2 regions of the Kitasatospora fiedleri genome follow, and region 1 is predicted to be linked to the other one. Evidence: riboswitches for the same ligand, from Rfam matches in the RefSeq annotation. Region 1 holds a riboswitch; the other holds the start of a gene.

What was found. A riboswitch is a leader RNA that binds a small molecule or an ion and turns the genes downstream of it on or off. The one in region 1 is predicted to bind glycine.
Region 2: it holds a riboswitch for glycine, as region 1 does, so the genes downstream of both, gcvT (glycine cleavage system aminomethyltransferase GcvT) here and gcvP (aminomethyl-transferring glycine dehydrogenase) in region 1, are expected to answer to the same signal.

Annotation. Positions count from the first base shown of each region.
Region 1 is NZ_OX419519.1:1,462,863-1,469,990, reverse strand. Features, by position in the region: gene QMQ26_RS07145 (MerR family transcriptional regulator) at 1-230, shown strand, start outside; gene QMQ26_RS07140 (SanA/YdcF family protein) at 295-1,032, shown strand; partial or broken gene QMQ26_RS07135 (DNA polymerase IV) at 1,092-2,541, shown strand; gene QMQ26_RS07130 (MFS transporter) at 2,568-4,037, opposite strand; gene QMQ26_RS07125 (PRC and DUF2382 domain-containing protein) at 4,200-5,321, opposite strand; glycine riboswitch at 5,511-5,617, shown strand; gene gcvP (aminomethyl-transferring glycine dehydrogenase) at 5,836-7,128, shown strand, end outside.
Region 2 is NZ_OX419519.1:5,082,827-5,089,954, forward strand. Features, by position in the region: gene QMQ26_RS23405 (L-serine ammonia-lyase) at 135-1,502, opposite strand; gene QMQ26_RS23410 (serine hydroxymethyltransferase) at 1,662-2,930, opposite strand; gene gcvH (glycine cleavage system protein GcvH) at 2,947-3,321, opposite strand; gene gcvT (glycine cleavage system aminomethyltransferase GcvT) at 3,426-4,490, opposite strand; glycine riboswitch at 4,587-4,695, opposite strand; glycine riboswitch at 4,696-4,800, opposite strand; gene QMQ26_RS23425 (enhanced serine sensitivity protein SseB) at 4,960-5,727, shown strand; gene QMQ26_RS23430 (enhanced serine sensitivity protein SseB C-terminal domain-containing protein) at 5,844-6,668, shown strand.

The sequences.
Region 1 (7,128 bases):
TGACCCTGATGTGCGACGGGGCGACGGTCTACGAGTGCACCTCGCCGCAGCAGGTGGTCGACCTGCTGAACGGCGGCCAGGGCGTGTTCGGCATCGCGGTCGGCGCGGTCCGGCAGGAGCTGGAGACCACCCTGGGGCGGCTGCACGGCGAGCGCACCGACACCGGCGAGACGCTGCTCGGCAATGACCCGGGCGACGAGCTGGCGCAGCGCCGCAACCGCGCGGGCTGACGGCGCGGCGGCCGCCCGCCCGGGTCGGGGAACCGGCGGGCCGGTCCGGGCCGTCCTGGTCCGTGTGTCGACGATCTTGAGGTGTGCGGGGCGGCGGGCCCGGGCGGTGTGGCGCGCGGTGCGCCCGGTGGACCGGCGGCGGCAGCGCCGCTGGTTCCAGGCGGTGGTGCTCTGCTCCGCGCTGGGGCTGGCGCCGGACGCCTGGCTGCACCTCACCCAGTCCGGGCGGGTCGGCACGGTGGCCGACGCGCCCGAGGCGCCGGTCGCGGTGGTGTTCGGCGCCGGGCTGATGGACGGCGTGCCCTCCCCGTACCTGGCGCACCGGCTGGACGCGGCGCTGGAGCTGTACCGGGCGCACAAGGTGCGGGCGATCCTGGTGACCGGCGACAACGGCACCGTCCGGTACGACGAGACCGACGCGATGCGCGGCTACCTGATCGACCGCGGGGTGCCCGCGGTGCGGGTGGTCGGCGACTACGCGGGCTTCGACACCTGGGACTCGTGCAGCCGGGCGCACCGGATCTTCGGCGTCGACCGGGCGCTGCTGGTCAGTCAGACCTTCCACGTCCGGCGGGCGCTGGCGCTGTGCGCGGCGGCCGGGATCGACGCGTACGGGGTCGGGGTGGAGGAGTGGCACGACGTCACCTGGGAGTACGGCGAGGCGCGGGAGGTCGGCGGCGCGCTGAAGGCGGCGGTGAACGTGCTGCTGCGGCCGGACCCGGCGCTGCTGGGGCCGCGCGAGGACGGGGTGGCGCGGGCGCTCGCGGACGCGGACGCGGCGGGGGAGGGCGGGACCGGCTGAGCCGGGGCCGCGCCGGGGAGCGCCGGGGGATTGTCGGTGGGGCGCGGGATGATCGGGCGGTGCGGACCGTGCCGAGCATCATCCACCTCGACATGGACGCCTTCTTCGCCGCGGTGGAGCAGGCGTCCAAGCCGAGCCTGCGCGGCAAGCCGGTCATCGTCGGCGGTCTCGGCGGGCGCGGCGTGGTCTCCACCGCCTCCTACGAGGCCCGGAAGTTCGGCGTGCACTCGGCGATGCCGATGGCGCAGGCCCGCCGGCTCTGCCCGAACGCGGCGTTCCTGACCGGCCGGTTCGAGGCGTACCGGGCCAACAGCGAGATCGTGATGGGCCTGCTGCGGGAGCGCTCCCCGCTGGTCGAGCCGCTCAGCCTGGACGAGGCGTTCGTCGACCTGGAGGCCGGGCCGTACGGGCCCGCGCTGGCCGCCGCGGCCACGCCTGCGGAGGGCGCCCAGCTGGTGCTGGCGCTGGCCGAGGACCTGCGGGCCGACATCCTGGAGCGCACCGGGCTGACCGCCTCGGTCGGCGCCGCGGCCTCCAAGCTGATGGCGAAGATCGCCTCCGAGCGGGCCAAGCCGGACGGGCTGGTGCTGGTCGAGCCCGGCACCGAGCGGGCGGTGCTGGCCCCGATGCCGGTGCGGGCGCTGCCCGGGATCGGCCCGGCCACCGAACAGGCGCTGCGCCGGGCCGGGTTGACCACGGTGGCGGACCTGGCGGAGGCCGGGTTCGGGGAGCTGGTCGGGCTGCTCGGCAAGGCGCACGGGGCGGGCGTGTTCCAGATGGCGATCGGCTGGGACGAGCGGCCGGTGGTGCCGGACCGGGACGCCAAGTCGGTGTCGGTGGAGGACACCTTCGAGGTCGACCTGGCCGACCGGGACCGCATCCTGCGCGAGATCGAGCAGCTCGCCGCGCGGTGCGTGCGCCGCCTGCGGGCGGCCGGGCGCTCCGGGCGGACGGTGGTGCTCAAGGTCCGCCGCTTCGACTTCTCGACGCTGACCCGCTCCGAGACGCTGCGCGGGCCGACGGACGACGAGGAGGTGGTCGCGGCGACGGCGCGCCGGCTGGCCCTCCAGGTCGACGTCACCGGCGGGGTGCGGCTGCTGGGCGTGGGCGTCGCGCAGCTCGCGGACTACACCCAGGAGGACCTGTTCGCCCAACTGGAGCGGGAGGAGCGGGAGTCGGGGACGGCGGCGGTGGTCGAGGAGGCGGTGGCGGAGCCGGTGGCGGCCGATCCGGCGGCCCGGCGCTGGTGGCCCGGGCAGGACGTGACGCACCGCGAGTTCGGCCCCGGCTGGGTGCAGGGCAGCGGGGTCGGCCGGGTGACGGTGCGCTTCGAGACGCCGTACTCGGGGGTGGGCCGGGTGCGGACGTTCGCGGTCGGGGACGAGGAGCTGGAGGCTTCGGGCGCGCTGCCGCTGCGGCCCCCGGCGGGGTGAAGGGCGTGCGGGGGCGGAGGGAGCAGGAGCACCCCCCGCCGATGCCCGTGGCGGGGGGTGCTCCTGCTGCTCGCGTGTGTCCAGTACGCGAGGGGGACGCCGTCAGGCGTCGGTCTTGGTGAGGGCCGGGGCGGCCTGCTCGGCGGGGGCCGGGGCGGACTTGACGGCCCGGATGGCGAACGGGACGGCGGCGGCCACCAGGCACATCGCGCCGGCCACCCAGAAGGCGTTCTGGTAGGCGTTCTCGGTGGGGAGCTGGATCGGCACCGGGAGCTTGAGGATGTCGCCGGTGAGGATCGCGCTCATCACCGCGGTGCCGACCGCGCCGCCGACGGTGCGCAGCACGGCGTTCATGCCGTTGGCGATGCCGGACTGCTCGGCGGGGACGGCGCCGTTGATGTAGGCGGGCATCGCGGCGTAGGCGAGGCCGACGCCGAGGCCGAAGACCGCGGAGGAGAAGTAGATGTCGAACTCGGCGCCGTGGCGCAGCGCCAGGTAGGCCATCGAGACGGCGCCGAGGAAGCCGCCGAGCACCAGCGGGAGGCGGGGGCCGCGGCGGGCGATCAGCAGGGCGCCGAGCGGGGCGGCGACCATCGAGCCGATCGCGGAGGGCAGCAGCATGACGCCGGCGTGCAGGACGGTGGCGGTGAAGCCGTAGTGGGTGAGCTTCTCCGGGGTCTGCGCGAAGTTGCTGATCACCATGAACGAGCCGTACATGCCGAAGCCGATCAGCAGGCCGGAGATGTTGGTGAAGGCGACGGCGGGGCGGGCCATCATCGACAGGTCGACCAGCGGGTGGGCGACCTTGGACTCGACCAGGAGCCAGACCAGGGCGACCACGGCGGCGACGGCGAACAGGCCGAGGGTGCGGGTGGACGTCCAGCCCCAGTGGTTGCCCTGGCTGACGGCGACCAGCAGGGCGGAGAGCCAGCCGGCCAGGGTGAGCGCGCCGAGCGGGTCGGCGCCGCCCTCCTTGTCGGTGACCGGGTCGGCGGGGACCCGCAGGACCACCAGCAGGACCGCGATCAGGCCGAAGACCAGGCCCATCCAGAAGATCGACTTGTAGCTCCAGTGCTCCAGCAGCAGGCCGGTGGCGACCAGGCCGAGGCCGGAGCCGACGCCCATCGAGGCGGAGATCGCGGCGACGCCGCCGGTCACCTTGTGCCGGGGCAGCTCGTCGCGGACGATGCTGATCGCCAGCGGCAGCACGCCGCCGCCCGCGCCCTGCAGCACCCGGGCGACCACCAGCCAGGTGAAGGAGTGGGTGCCCACCGCGAGGCCGGAGCCGAGCACCAGGCCGGCCAGCGAGACCAGCAGCATGGGCTTGCGTCCGCGCAGGTCGCCGAAGCGGCCCAGCAGCGGGGTGAGCACCGCCGCGGAGAGCAGGTTGGCGGTCATCAGCCAGGTGATGTTGGAGCCCGAGACGTTCAGTTCGCGGGCCAGGCCCGGCAGGATCGGGACGACCGCGGTCTGCACCACGCTGAAGGCCAGCATGGCCAGGATCAGGGCGGGCAGGACCCGGGCGCTGGTGGGCTTGGCGGCCGTGGGGGTGGGCTGTGGTGCCTCACTCACGGGGACTCCTCCGACAGGTTGCTTCAGAAAGGCGATGGTGCAGGGACTGAAGTAACGATGTCGGGAGATGCTTCACTCTGTCAAATATCGACCGGTGAAGCTTTGGCAAAGCGCCGGCCCCGACCCGCCGGAGCGGGCCGGGGCCGGACGGCCGACGGGCCGTCAGGAGCGCAGCGGCTCCGGGCGGGCGTGCTCCGCGCTGCCGTTCGCGGCGGCCGACTGCGGCCGGGCCGCCGGCGACTGCGGCTGCGCGTTCCACGGCCGGTGCTGCCGCGGCCCCTCGCCGTCCCCCTCGCCGGTGGTCGCGTCGTGCACCTCCACCTGCTCGCGGCGCAGCTCCTCGCGGACCACCTCCTCCTCGGTGTACCGCTCCACCACCAGCCGCACCCGCTCGATCGGCGCCAGGTACTTGCGCACCACCGGGCGCTCCTCGCGCAGCGTGACCTCCTCGACCGCCTCGGCGATCTCCTGCTCGCTCAGCGCCGCCCGCTCCGCGTCCGACACCGGAATCCGCTCCACCCGCACCCGCTCGCGCACCACCGGCACCCGGCGCTCCACCTGCTCGGTGGTCACGTACTTGCGCAGCCGGGTGGTGCCCACCTCGTGCCACTCGGTGCTGATGTCGATCCGCTCCTCGCGGCAGGTGATCTCCACCGGCGCGGTCGGCTCCGCCGCGGCCGACCGGGCGGACGGCTGCTGCTGCGACTGCGACTGCGACTGCGGGTGCGGCTGGGCCTGCTGGTGCCTGCCCGCGGCGTGCGCGGCCGGGGCCGCGGCGACGGTGCCGGGGGCGGGCGCCGGGGCGGGGGAGGAGGCGACGGTGCCGAAGTCGCGGTCCGGGGCGGGCGCCGCGGGCTCCTCGCGCGGGTGCTCCTTCGCGGTCGCCGCCGCCCCGGCGGTCCCGGCGGCCGCCGCCGTCCCGGCCGCCTTGGCCGTGCCGTCCACCGCCGCCGGGCCCGAACCGGCGTCGCCGCCCGTGTCCAGCCCGTAGTAGCGGTACAGCTGCAGCTCCTGGGCCGGCGAGAGGTGCTGGCCCACGCCGAAGTCCGGCGACTCCTTGATCAGCGACTTGTCGTACGGGACGCGCAGCTCGTCGCCCGCGAACTCGCTGGTGGTCAGCGGGACGAAGGCGTCCCGGCCGAAGATCCCCGTGCGGACGGCCGCCCACTCCGGTTCGCCGGTGGCGTCGTCCAGGTACACCTCGTCGACCGTGCCGATCTTGTCACCGTTCCGGTCGACCGCCTTGTGTCCGATCAGGTCGCGCGGATCGATATCGGTCTGCACGCTGTCCTCCAGTCCTGCTGCTCCTGGGAAGATCCGTCCGGAGGCGGCCGGAGGAGCGTGCCGGGCCGCCACTTCACACCAAACGGCACGTCACGGGCGGCGGCACCCCGGACACCGCCGTCCGGGGCAGATCACAGGGCCGCACCGGTGATCCGGGAGGCCCGCGCTGGTACCCTCGGAGGCGACCGCCGAGCCCGCTCGGGAGAGTCCCGGAACCGCCCGAACGGCGGGGTGCGGGGCGCCGAAGGAGCAACCCCTCCCCGGAATCTCTCAGGCATCCGTACCGAACGGGCCAGGTCACTCTGGAAAGCAGGGCAGGACCGTCGGCACCGGAGCCGGCCGACCCGCCCTCGCCGACGGTGCAAGCCGGGCGGGCCCGCGCGGTCCGGACGTGCGAAGCTCTCAGGTACCGATGACAGAGGGGGAGGCTGACGGGTTCGTACGCCCAGGCGCTCCCACGGCCGCCGACCGCGTGCGTACCACCGCCGGTCCGCGACCAGGAGGCCCGACCCCCATGAACGCCCAGCCGACGCTCAGCGACCTTGAGCAGGCCAGCCCCTTCGAGCACCGCCACATCGGTCCCGACAGCGACGCCCAGCAGAAGATGCTGGCCCAGGTCGGCTACGCCTCCCTGGACGAGCTGTCCGACGCCGCCGTCCCCGACGCCATCCGCAGCCTCACCGCGCTCGGCCTGCCCGCCGGCCGCAGCGAGGCCCAGGTGCTCGCCGAACTGCGCGAGCTGGCCGGCCGCAACCAGGTCCTCACCTCGATGATCGGCCTCGGCTACTACGGCACCTTCACCCCGCCGGTCATCCTGCGCAACGTGCTGGAGAACCCGGCCTGGTACACCGCCTACACCCCGTACCAGCCGGAGATCTCGCAGGGCCGCCTGGAGGCGCTGCTCAACTTCCAGACCGTGGTCGCCGACCTGACGGGCCTGGACACCTCCGGCTCCTCGCTGCTCGACGAGGGCACCGCCGCCGCCGAGGCGATGGCGCTGGCCCGGCGCGTCACCAAGAACAAGGCCGGCGTCTTCCTGGTCGACGCCGACACCCTGCCGCAGACCCTCGCCGTGATCGAGACCCGCGCCGAACCGACCGGCGTCGAGGTCGTCACCGCGGACCTGTCCGACGGCATCCCCGCCGAGATCGCCGAGCGCGGCGTGTTCGGCGTGCTGCTCCAGTACCCCGGCGCGTCCGGCGCGGTCCGGGACCCGAAGGCCGTCATCGAGCAGGCGCACGGGCTCGGCGCGGTGGTCGCCGTCGCCGCCGACCTGCTCGCCCTCACCCTGCTGCGCTCGCCCGGCGAGCTCGGCGCCGACATCGCCTGCGGCACCTCGCAGCGCTTCGGCGTCCCGATGGGCTTCGGCGGCCCGCACGCCGGCTACCTGGCCGTGCGCGCCGAGTACGCACGCAACCTGCCCGGCCGCCTGGTCGGCGTCTCCGTCGACGCCGACGGCAACCGCGCCTACCGGCTCGCCCTGCAGACCCGCGAGCAGCACATCCGCCGCGAGAAGGCCACCTCCAACATCTGCACCGCGCAGGTGCTGCTCGCCGTGATGGCCTCCATGTACGCCGTCTACCACGGCCCCGACGGCCTCGCCGACATCGCCCGCCGCACCCACCGCTACGCCGCCGCGCTCGCCGCCGGCCTGCGCGCGGGCGGCGTCGAGCTCGCCCACGACGCGTTCTTCGACACCGTCACCGCCGTGGTGCCCGGCCGGGCCGACCAGGTCGTCGCCGCTGCGCTGGCCGGCGGCGTCAACGTGCACCGGGTCGACGGCGACCGGGTGTCGGTGTCCTGCGAC
Region 2 (7,128 bases), 3.6 Mb from region 1:
GATAGTCATGCACGTCGGGCAGCACAACCCGACGCCTCCCCTCCGCCGGCACGCACCCCCTTGGCCGCCGGAGGACGCACAGGGGCCCCGGACCGCGCACCACCGCGGACAGGGGCCCCGTACCGTTTCCGGGGTCAGCACTCGATGACGTTGACGGCGAGGCCGCCGCGGCTGGTCTCCTTGTACTTGACCTTCATGTCGGCGCCGGTCTCCTTCATGGTCTTGATCGCCTTGTCGAGGGAGACATGGTGGCGCCCGTCGCCGCGCAGGGCCATCCGGGCGGCGGTGACGGCCTTCACCGAGGCCATGCCGTTGCGTTCGATGCAGGGGATCTGGACCAGGCCGCCGACCGGGTCGCAGGTGAGGCCGAGGTTGTGCTCGATGCCGATCTCGGCGGCGTTCTCGACCTGCTCGGGGGTGCCGCCGAGGACCTCGGCGAGGCCGCCCGCGGCCATCGAGCAGGCGGAGCCGACCTCGCCCTGGCAGCCGACCTCGGCGCCGGAGATGGAGGCGTTCTCCTTGAAGAGCATGCCGATCGCGCCCGCCGCGAGCAGGAAGCGGACGATGCCCTCCTCGTCCGAGCCCGGGATGAAGTTCAGGTAGTAGTGCAGGACGGCCGGGATGATCCCGGCGGCGCCGTTGGTGGGGGCGGTGACCACCCGGCGGCCGGAGGCGTTCTCCTCGTTGACGGCCATCGCGTAGAGGGTGACCCACTCCATCGCGTTGCCCGGGTTGACGCCCTCGGCGCGCAGCGCGCGGGCGGCGGAGGCGGCCCGGCGGCGGACCTTGAGGCCGCCGGGGAGGATGCCCTCGCGGGACATGCCGGCCGCGACGCACTCCTTCATGACGGCCCAGATCTCCAGCAGCCCGGCCCGGATCTCGGCCTCGGTGCGCCACGCCTTCTCGTTCTCCAGCATCAGGCCGGAGATGGACAGGCCGGTCTCCCTGGTCAGCCGCAGCAGCTCCTCGCCGGTGCGGAAGGGGTACCGCAGGGCGGTGTCGTCGGGCTTGATCCGGGCCTCGCCGAGGGCGTCCTCGTCGACCACGAAGCCGCCGCCGACCGAGTAGTAGGTCTTCTCCAGCAGCGTCTCGCCGGAGGCGTCGTACGCCCACAGGGCCATGCCGTTGGCGTGGTACGGGAGCGCCTTGCGGCGGTGCAGGACCAGGTCGTGGTCCGGGTCGAACGGGATCTCGTGCCGGCCGAGCAGGCTGAGCCGCTTCTCGGCGCGAATCCGCTCGACGTCCAGGTCGGCGCGGTCGACGTCGACCGTGCGGGGCGAGTGGTTCTCCAGGCCGAGCAGGACGGCCTTGGGGGTGCCGTGGCCGTGCCCGGTGGCGCCGAGCGAGCCGTACAGCTCGGCGCGGACGGTGGCGACCCGCTCCAGCAGGCCCTCGGAGCCGAGCCGGCGGGCGAACATCCGGGCCGCGCGCATCGGGCCCACGGTGTGCGAGGAGGAGGGGCCGATGCCGATGGAGAAGAGGTCGAAGACGCTGATGGCCACGGGGTGACGTCCTTGTCCGGTCTCGTGGTGGTGTGCCGGTTCCCGCCCGGTGGGGCGGGGCGCGGCATGGAACGGGGCACCGCGCGCACCTCTCCAGTGTGCGTGGTGCCCCGGGAAGCCCGGGCGGGCCGCCGGTCGGGCGGCCCGCCGGGCGGGGTCCTACAGCTCCGGGTAGAGCGGGTGGGCGGCCGCGAGCGCGGTCACCCGGGCCTTGAGCGCCTCGGCCTTGGCCGCGTCGAAGCCGGGCTTGAGCGCCTCGGCGATGACGTCGGCGACCTCGCGGAAGTCCTCGGCGCCGAAGCCGCGGGTGGCCAGCGCCGGGGTGCCGATCCGCAGGCCGGAGGTGACCATCGGCGGGCGCGGGTCGTTCGGGACGGCGTTGCGGTTGACCGTGATGCCGACCTCGTGCAGGCGGTCCTCGGCGTCCTGGCCGTTGAGCTCGCTGTTGCGCAGGTCGACCAGGACCAGGTGCACGTCGGTGCCGCCGGAGAGGACGGAGACGCCGGAGGCGGTCACGTCGTCCTGGAGCAGGCGCTCGGCGAGGATCTTCGCGCCCTCCAGGGTGCGGCGCTGGCGCTCCTTGAACTCCTCGGAGGCCGCGACCTTGAACGCGACGGCCTTGGCGGCGATCACGTGCTCCAGCGGGCCGCCCTGCTGGCCGGGGAAGACCGCGGAGTTGATCTTCTTGGCGTGCTCGGCCTTGGAGAGGATGACGCCGCCGCGCGGGCCGCCCAGGGTCTTGTGGGTGGTGGTGGTGACCACGTCCGCGTACGGCACCGGGGAGGGGTGCAGTCCGGCGGCGACCAGGCCGGCGAAGTGCGCCATGTCGACCATCAGCAGGGCGCCGACCTCGTCCGCGACCCGGCGGAACTCGGCGAAGTCCAGCTGGCGGGGGTAGGCGGACCAGCCGGCGATGATCAGCTTGGGCCGGTGCTCCTTGGCGAGGCGCTCGACCTCGGCCATGTCGACCTGGCCGGACTTCTCGTCCACGTGGTAGGCGACCACGTTGTAGAGCTTGCCCGAGAAGTTGATCTTCATGCCGTGGGTCAGGTGGCCGCCGTGGGCCAGGTTCAGGCCCAGGATGGTGTCGCCCGGCTGGATCAGCGCGAACATCGCCGCGGCGTTCGCCTGCGCGCCGGAGTGCGGCTGCACGTTGGCGTGCTCGGCGCCGAACAGCTCCTTGATCCGGTCGATGGCGATCTGCTCGACCACGTCGACGTGCTCGCAGCCGCCGTAGTAGCGGCGGCCGGGGTAGCCCTCGGCGTACTTGTTGGTGAGCACCGAGCCCTGGGCCTCCATGACCGCCACCGGGGCGAAGTTCTCGGAGGCGATCATTTCCAGGGTGGTCTGCTGGCGGTGCAGCTCGGCGTCGACCGCGGCGGCGATCTCCGGGTCGAGCGCGTGCAGGGACTGGTTGAGAACCGTCATCAGGGGGGTCTCCCGGTCAGGCGCCGGTGAAGGCGGTGTAGCCGTCGGCGTCGAGCAGCTCGTCGGTCGCCTCGACCCGGACCTTGAACAGCCAACCGCCCTCGAAGGGCTCCGAGTTGACCAGGGCCGGCTCGTCGATGACCGCCTGGTTGACCTCGGTGACCTCGCCGGTGGCGGGGGAGTAGAGGTCGCTGACCGACTTGGTGGATTCGAGCTCGCCACAGGTCTCACCCGCGGTGACGGTGTCACCCACTGCGGGGAGCTGGACGTACACGATGTCGCCGAGGGCGTCGGCCGCGTGCGCGGTGATGCCGACCGTCGACACCCCGTCCACGGCGGCGGTCAGCCACTCGTGCTCCTTGGTGTACTGCAGGTGCGTGGGGTTGCTCATGGCGTCATTCTCCAGGATCGCGGGAGGGGCGGGCGCGGCCGTCCGCTGGGCGGACGAACCGGAAAAGGACTGGCTCGGGGAGGAGGCCGGGGGAGAGGCCGAGGTCAGCGGGCACGCCGGTAGAACGGCAGCGCGACCACCTCGACCGGCTCGGCCTTGCCGCGGACGTCCACCGCGACGGTGCCACCCGGCTCGGCGTGCGCGGCGTCCACGTACGCGATGGCGATCGGCTTGCCCAGGGTCGGGGACGGCGCGCCGGAGGTGATCCGGCCGATCACGGCGCCCTCGGCGTCCACCACCGCGTACTCGGCGCGCGGGACGCGCCTGCCCTCGGAGACCAGGCCGACCAGCTTGCGCGGCGGGGCGGACTCGGCCGCGGCGGCGGCCTCCTCCAGCGCCTTGCGGCCGACGAAGGCGCCGTCGTTGGTGGTCTTGTCGAAGCGGACCACCCGGCCCAGGCCGGCGTCGAACGGGGTCAGCTCGGTGGACAGCTCGTGCCCGTACAGCGGCATGCCGGCCTCCAGGCGCAGCGTGTCGCGGCAGGACAGGCCGCACGGGACCAGGCCCTCGGCGGTGCCCGCCTCGGTCAGCGCGGTCCACAGGTGCGCGGCGTCGGCCGGGGCGCAGAACACCTCGAAGCCGTCCTCGCCGGTGTAGCCGGTGCGGGCCAGCCAGACCTGGCGGCCGGCCACGGTGGCGGGCAGCAGGGCGTAGTACTTCAGGCCGGGCAGGTCGGCGTCGGTCAGCTTGGCCAGGATGCCGTTCGCCTCCGGGCCCTGGACGGCGAGCAGCGCGTAGGCGTCCCGGTCGTCGCGGACCACGGCGTCGAAGCCGGCCGCGCGCTCGGTCAGCGCGTCCAGCACCACCTGGGCGTTGGAGGCGTTGGCCACCACCAGGTACTCGTGCTCGGCGGTGCGGTAGACGATCAGGTCGTCCAGGATGCCGCCGTCCTCGCGGCAGATCATGGTGTAGCGGGCGCGCAGCACGCCGAGCGCGGAGATGAAGCCGACCAGGGCGTGGTCGAGCAGCTCGCCGGCCTGCGGGCCGGAGACGGTGATCTCGCCCATGTGCGAGAGGTCGAACAGGCCCGCCTTCGTGCGGACCGCGAGGTGCTCCTCGCGCTCGCTGCCGTAGCGCAGCGGCATGTCCCAGCCCGCGAAGTCGGTCATGGTGGCGCCGAGCGAGCGGTGCAGCGCGTCGAGCGCGGTCAGGCGGAGGGACACGACAGGACTCCCGGGATCTGGAAACGGGCAGGCTGGGGCGAATCTCCCCCATCTGTCGTCGAACCTGAGAGCTTCGCCGCCTCCTGAACAGGATGGCGGCTTGCACCGTGGGTGGGCGCACGGCGCGGCCGTGTCCACTTTCCAGATCTGCCTCGCCCGGGCGGTAGGGGTGCCTGAGAGATTCCGGGGAGGACTTGCTCCTTCGGCGCCGGTCGCGGCCTGTGCCAGGCCGTTCCGGCTCTCCCGCGCGGGTTCGAGCGGCCGGTATGAAGTTAGGGCGGGCCCATCATGGCATGCCGGGGGCGGGTCGCGGGAGAGGGGGCCGGAGCGGGCCCGGCGGACGGGGCCGCACCGGGCCGCCGCGCCGGGTCCGCGCGCCGCTAATCTGATCGCAACCGCGGATGTGGAGGGCGAGATGGGGTTCCCGCTGGACGGGGTGCTGGAGGGCGGGCCCTGGCCGGCCAACGAGCTGGAGCAGGTGCTGACGGCCGCGCTCGGCGACCCCGGGGCGACGCCCCGGGTGATCGAGGTGCTGGCCCGCAGCCAGGTGTGGATTCCGCTGCCGTCCGGCACCTCCCCGGACGCCGAGGCGCTGGACCTGCCGACGCTGGAGCTGGCCGGGGCGCCGTACGTCCCGGTGTACTCCTCGCAGGAGCAGTACCTCCGGCACTGCCCGGGCATCCCGTTCGCGATCGCCCCGATGTGGGAGTTCGCCCGCGGGCTGCCGCTGGGCATCGGCGTCGCGGTCAACCCGGAGGCGCCGGTGGGCATCCCGGTGCCGCCGGAGGGCGTCGGCGAGCTGCGGCGCGGGCCGCGCGGCGAGCAGTGGGAGGCGCAGGGGGTGACCGAGGGGGCCCGGGTGGCGCTCAAGGAGCCCGAGCCGCACCAGGAGCCGTTCGCCTTCCTGGCCGCCGCGACCGGCGAACTCGTCGCGCTGCCCGGCGTCCTGACGGCCCGTCGGGCGCTGGCCCGGGTGGAGGGCGAGCCGACCCTGCTGTACGTCGGCGTGCAGCTGGACCCGGCGGCCCCCGCCGACCCGGCCGAGGTGAACACCGCGCTGGGCCGGGCGCTCGGAACCGCGCCGCCCAGCTGGGGCGTCCACCTGGTGCTGCTCGACCTGGTCGCCGATCCGGTGGTGGACTGGATGCTGGGGCGGGTACAGCCCTTCTACGTGCGGCCGTGACGGCGGCCCCGGTCCGCCGCGCGGGGCACGGCGGCATGACGGCTGTCGGGTGCGCCCCATAGGGTTGCCCGGAACACCGGAGCACGGCGGAACGGACGAAGAGAGTAGGCGGCGACGTGACGGGAGCAGCCGGCGACCCGGGGGCGGTCGAACGCGCCCTCGCAGCGGTCGCGCCGGAGCGCTGGGAGGCGTACGAGGGGCTGCTGCGGGCCCTGGCCGGCGGGCAGGTCTGGATGCTGCTCTGGCACGGCAGCCCCGGCAGTCCGGACGCCCAGTACGGGAACATGGACGTCGGCGGCCACGGCTACGCGCCCGGCGCGACCTCCCCCGGGCAGCTCGCGGCCAGCGGCTGGACGCGCGCCCACGAGGTGGTCTCCGGGCTGGAGATCGCCGCCGCGCTGTACCGCTCGCGCTGGGGCCTGTGGCTCGACCCGCACCGCCCCGGCGGCGGCGTCGGCGTGCCCTGGGCCGACCTGCGGCGGATCGCGCTCGGCCTGGACCGGCTGCCGGCCGGGCCGCTGCGGATCTCCGAACCCCCGGTGCAGGGCTCGCCGTTCTTCGCCGTGCTGGAGCAGCAGGCGGGCGAGGTGCGGCCGCTGCGCTCGCTGCGCCGGGCCTGGGTGCAGCCGGTGCTGGGCGAGGGCTACCTGGCGATCGGGCTGGACCTGTACGACACCTCGCCGCCGTCCGTGGAGGCGGCCCGGGCGCTGGTGCAGCGGGCGGCCGCGCAGGCGCCGGAGGGGCCCGGGGTGTCCACCGTGGTGATGGCCGACGAGTTCGACCCGGTGGCGATGTGGATGTGGGCCAACGCCCGCCCGTTCTTCGACCGGCAGGGCGCCCAGCAGGCCGGGCCGACCGGCTTCGGTCACGCAGCGCAACCGTCGGCCGGGCCGGCCCAGGGGTGGCCGCAGGCTCCCTGGCCGGGCTATCCGGGCCGTTGAACCTACCCTGACGCCCCGTCGGAAAACCCCCGCCCCGACCTTTTGCCCGGTCGGCGGGGGTTTTTTACCGCTCCATGATCTACGCGCGCAACCCCGCGTGCCACCTGGCGTTTTCCCGCCACTGGCGGGGTGTCGTCAGTGTGCCCCTTGACGGACGCGTAACAGCTGTGTGAAGAGCGATATGCGTCGACAACGGAATTGCATGCCAACAGATCACAGTTAGGCATCCTTCGGCATGGGGGTCTTCCGCCGGGCACTTCCCATGACAGAGAGTGCTGCGCAATGCGGAGCGCGACTCGAACCCCACGAAGGTGAACGCGTCCCCGCCAGCGCATGAACCGCACGACGCGTTTCTCCGTGCGGCAGCACCGTGCACGTCGGAGGCCTCCTGACCCGGAGCGCCCCAGCTCGGCGGACCTCCGGCCGGAGGCGGCCGAGGGATGCCCGCACCACCAGCAAC